2 regions of the Pontimonas sp. genome follow, and region 2 is predicted to be linked to the other one. Evidence: predicted binding sites of a transcription regulator. Region 2 holds the regulator's gene; the other holds the start of a gene.

Region 1 (2,204 bases), on a different contig from region 2:
ACGGCAGCCTTGGCGTTACGCACGGCATCTTCGATGCGGTGTTTGCGCTCTTTGAGCTCCACCTCGGTGGCCGCACCGGCCTTGATCACGGCGACACCACCGGCGAGCTTGGCCAGGCGCTCCTGGAGCTTCTCGCGGTCGTAGTCGCTGTCGGAGTTTTCAATCTCCTGGCGGATCTGCTTGACGCGACCGGCGATGGCTTCGGACTCGCCAGCACCTTCCACAATGGTGGTCTCGTCTTTGGTGACAACCACCTTGCGGGCGCGACCGAGCATGTCGAGGGTGGTTCCCTCGAGCTTCAGGCCGACCTCTTCGCTGATGACCTGACCACCGGTGAGGATGGCGATGTCCTGGAGCATGGCCTTACGGCGATCACCAAAACCGGGAGCCTTCACGGCGACCGACTTGAAGATTCCGCGGATCTTGTTCACCACGAGGGTGGCGAGTGCTTCGCCCTCCACGTCTTCGGCGATAATCAGCATTTGCTTGCCGGACTGGATGACCTGGTCGACCACGGGAAGCAGGTCCTTGATCGCCGAAATCTTCGAGTTGACGATCAGGATGTAGGGGTCTTCGAAGACCGCTTCCTGACGCTCGTTGTCGGTGACCATGTAGGCCGAGAGGTAACCCTTGTCAAAGCGCATACCCTCGGTGAGCTCCAGGGTGGTACCGAAAGTGTTGGACTCTTCAACGGTCACCACACCTTCTTTACCCACCTTGTCGATTGCCTCAGCAATCAGGTCACCAATGGCGGGGTCGGCGGCGGAAATCGATGCGGTGGCAGCGATTTCTTCTTTGGTCTCGACCTCTTTCGCGCTGGCCAGCAGTCGGTCGGATACGGCGTTGACGGCCTTTTCCATTCCGCGCTTCAGCGCGATGGGGTCCGCTCCGGCCGCGACGTTGCGCAGGCCCTCGCGCACCATCGCCTGAGCGAGAACCACCGAGGTGGTGGTGCCGTCACCGGCGACGTCGTCAGTTTTCTTGGCGACCTCTTTCACCAGCTCGGCGCCGATTTTTTCGAAGGGGTCCTCGAGATCGATTTCTTTGGCAATCGAGACACCATCGTTGGTGATGGTGGGGGCGCCCCACTTCTTTTCCAGCACCACGTTGCGGCCGCGGGGTCCCAGCGTGACCTTGACCGCATCGGCGAGGACGTTGAGTCCGCGCTCGAGACCGCGACGGGCCTCTTCATCGAAAGCAATTAGTTTTGCCATGTCAGTTTCTCGTCCCTCCTGGACGTTTACAGTGAGTCAAATTTGCACTCACAAACAGCGAGTGCTAATTGATTTTGGCACTCTCCGCCTGAGAGTGCAAGTGCAGGAGGGGCGTTTACTCCAGCTCCACTTGACCGGCCGGGACGCCAGCGCCTTCCGCGGGAATCAGCTGAACCCAGGTCTGTCCGGGGGCAAGCAACACCCGGGCCCCCGAAGTGTCAGTCAACTCAATCGGCGCCTCGGGAGCCGACTTCGACCAGAGGATGTCGAGGACGCCACCGCCGGTGGCGACAACACCCTCTCCCGAGTCGACCATTTGGGTGGTGGGGATATCTTGAATGACGTCAATGTTCACTTCGAGCACGACCACGTTGTCCGCCGCAATCTGCTCACCAGACAGCGCGTTATCGGGGGCGCCGTTTGTTTGTTGGCGCAGGTAGGAACCGCGTTCCGGGTCGTATTCCCAGGCGGGAAAAGACGAACCGCTGAAAAAGACGCGCAACAAACCGGCCTCAACGCCGTCAGTCGCGGCGCTCGATTCGGCCACTCCGGTCGAATAGTTGAACTGGGGCGGCGGGCCCGCCCGGTCCTGAAAATAGGACACCAGTTCCGGCGCCCGCACAATGACATTGTGCGGGGCGATTTTGTCGCTACTGCGGTAAAAGAAGTCCTCGACGTCGCTTTGTCCATTGATTGCACTGGCAACCGGCGCGTCGAGCATCGCCTCCACAAAGCGCTGTTGGCCCCCCGAATAGGCGATGATGCCGCCAAAGGGACTCACAATGTCGGGATCCATCGGTCGGACCGAGCGCACCGGGCCCACCTCGGCCGGGAGCGAAGAGTGCCACACCGCGACGTAGCGGGTGAGGCCGCCTTCAACGAGTTCTTCGAAGACAATATCGGCCTCATCGAGGCCCACTTGGGGCCTCGCCTGGGGAGCATTATCGACTTTTGCGGCGAGTGCCGGCAGGCTCGAATCGCCGTCGTCGA
Region 2 (2,204 bases):
GGCTGCGTCCCCGGCGCACAACACGAGCCCTGACAGCTCTCGCAGACGACGGCAGTGTCAATTTCTAGGGTCGTCGTGGTCCCAAAGATCACATCGATGAGGTCCACTTCGACGCGGAGGAGGGCGTCTTGGCCTCGTTCCGTGCGCGGTCTCGGCCCCCGCGTGCCCCCACCTCCGCCGAAAAAGGTCTCAAAGATGTCGCCGAAGGGGCCAAAGCCACCCTGCTCGTCACCGCCGCGGTCGTAGCGCTGCCGGGATTGGGTGTCTGAGAGCACTTCGTAGGCGTGGGTGACCTGCTTAAACCGGTCTTCGGCGCCTTCATCCTGATTCACATCGGGGTGTAGCTCCCTCGCCAGACGGCGGTAGGCCTTGCGAATGTCCTCTGCCGAGGCGTCGCGAGCGACACCCAAGACTTCATAGTGGTCAACAGCCACGCTATTTTTCTCCGCTTCCTGACTGCACGTCGAGCAGTCTGGTCAAGTAACGAGCAACGGCTTGAACGGCCGCCATATTTCCGGGGTAGTCCATCCTCGTGGGCCCCAACACGCCCACCACCCCCAAATCGGTCTCCCCCGACTGATAGGAACCGGCGACGACGGAGGTCTCTGAGAGCGGTGCGGACATTTCGCGACCAATTCTGGCAAACACGTCGTCACCACCCTGCTGCATTTCGGTGAAGAGTTTCAACACGGTCACCTGCTCTTCAATCGCTTCCAATACCGGGTAGACGCTGTCCGAAAAATCGGTTTCGGTGCGCACGAGATTCGCCGCCCCCGCCACCAACAGTCTGTTGGTCCGGTGGGCCTCCAGGGTGCGACAGAGGCCATCGACGAGTCGCTCTACGATTTCTCGCCGCTCGGGACTGGCCTGACCCGGCAACATCTGGAGAGCGAGTTGAACGTCGTCCAGGCTTTTACCCATCACCGCTTCGTTGATGGTGGCTCTAATTTCCCCCACCACGGCGTCATCGGGCGTCTCTGTCCAGTTGACAACACTTTGATCGACGTGGCCCGAATCGGTAATCAAAATCACCATGACCCGCTCAGAGTCCATTGGGAGTAGTTCGACGTGACGCACACGTGCATTACCAAAGCTCGGATACTGGATCAGGGCCACCTGGTTAGTCAGCTGGGAGAGCATCCGGACTGTCCGCGTCAGGGTGTCATCGAGATCGACTGACTGGTCAAGGAATCGTTCAATGGCGGAGCGCTGGGCCGATGTGAGCGGCCGGTGGTGGGTGAGGCTATCGACAAACACTCGGTAGCCCTTATCGGTGGGAATACGACCCGCTGACGTGTGGGGTGCGGCAATCAGGTCCTCTTCTTCCAACAGCGCCATATCGTTTCGGATGGTCGCCGCCGACACCCCAAAACCGGGACGCTCGGCGATTGCTTTCGACGCAACGGGTTCGCTGGAGTCGATGAAATCCTGGACGATGACGCGCAAGACGTTGAGAGCACGGTCAGAAACCACCAGCCACCTCCTTCGTTAGCAGTCGCCTTACTGAACTGCTCATGATACTGCCGGTCACTGGCGAGTCCTGAAAACTGTCCTAGCCGCCCGTCAGCCGCGCGGAGAGACCATCGGCGAAAAGTCGGCCCGCGCGCGTGAGCTCCACTCGATCAACTGCGAAGGCGTCGGCGTCTAACCAACCGGCCTCGAGCGCGTCGCGGAGAATCTGCCGCGCTGGCGGGTAATGGTCGCTCAGCGCCTTGGTGGACAATCCTTTCCTTGTGCGAAGACCCAGCATGACCGATTCGACCCACCTCGTGTGCTCATCCAAGACTTCTCGTCCTTGCGCGGGAGACTCCCCGCGGTCTACGCGCTCCTGGTAGGCGAGGGGGTGTTTCACGTTCCACCAGCGCACCCCACCCACGTGGGAATGGGCTCCTGGTCCAATGCCCCACCAGTCGCCGCCCAACCAGTAATTGAGGTTGTGGCGAGAGAGTGCATCGGGCCGGCGTGACCAGTTACTCACTTCGTACCACTGGTATCCGGCCGCACTCAGTGTCGCATCAGCCTGTTCGTAAAACTCCGCCTGAGTGTCGTCGTCGATCTGTTCACACTCACCCCGTCGAATCCGTCGCGCGAGGGCTGTTCCCGGCTCCACGATGAGCGAGTAGGCGGAAATGTGATCGGGCTCAAGCTCGAGTGCCCGATCGAGACTCTCCTGCCAGTCGGCTGCCGACTCCCCCGGCGTTGCA

What was found. Region 2 encodes HrcA, which represses chaperone genes, less so after heat shock. Its sites were predicted from a motif close to TTNGCACTCGNNNNNNNCGAGTGCNAA; they were not measured.
Region 1: groL (chaperonin GroEL) is a predicted target of HrcA. The motif match lies at 1,256-1,282, and genes of this name have one in related genera.

The regions. Positions count from the first base shown of each region.
Region 1 is NZ_JAVLBO010000029.1:7,757-9,960, reverse strand. It holds gene groL (chaperonin GroEL) at 1-1,214, opposite strand, end outside; gene RI518_RS07075 (DUF3048 domain-containing protein) at 1,330-2,204, opposite strand, start outside.
Region 2 is NZ_JAVLBO010000001.1:43,686-45,889, forward strand. It holds gene dnaJ (molecular chaperone DnaJ) at 1-434, opposite strand, end outside; gene hrcA (heat-inducible transcriptional repressor HrcA) at 436-1,473, opposite strand; gene hemW (radical SAM family heme chaperone HemW) at 1,553-2,204, opposite strand, start outside.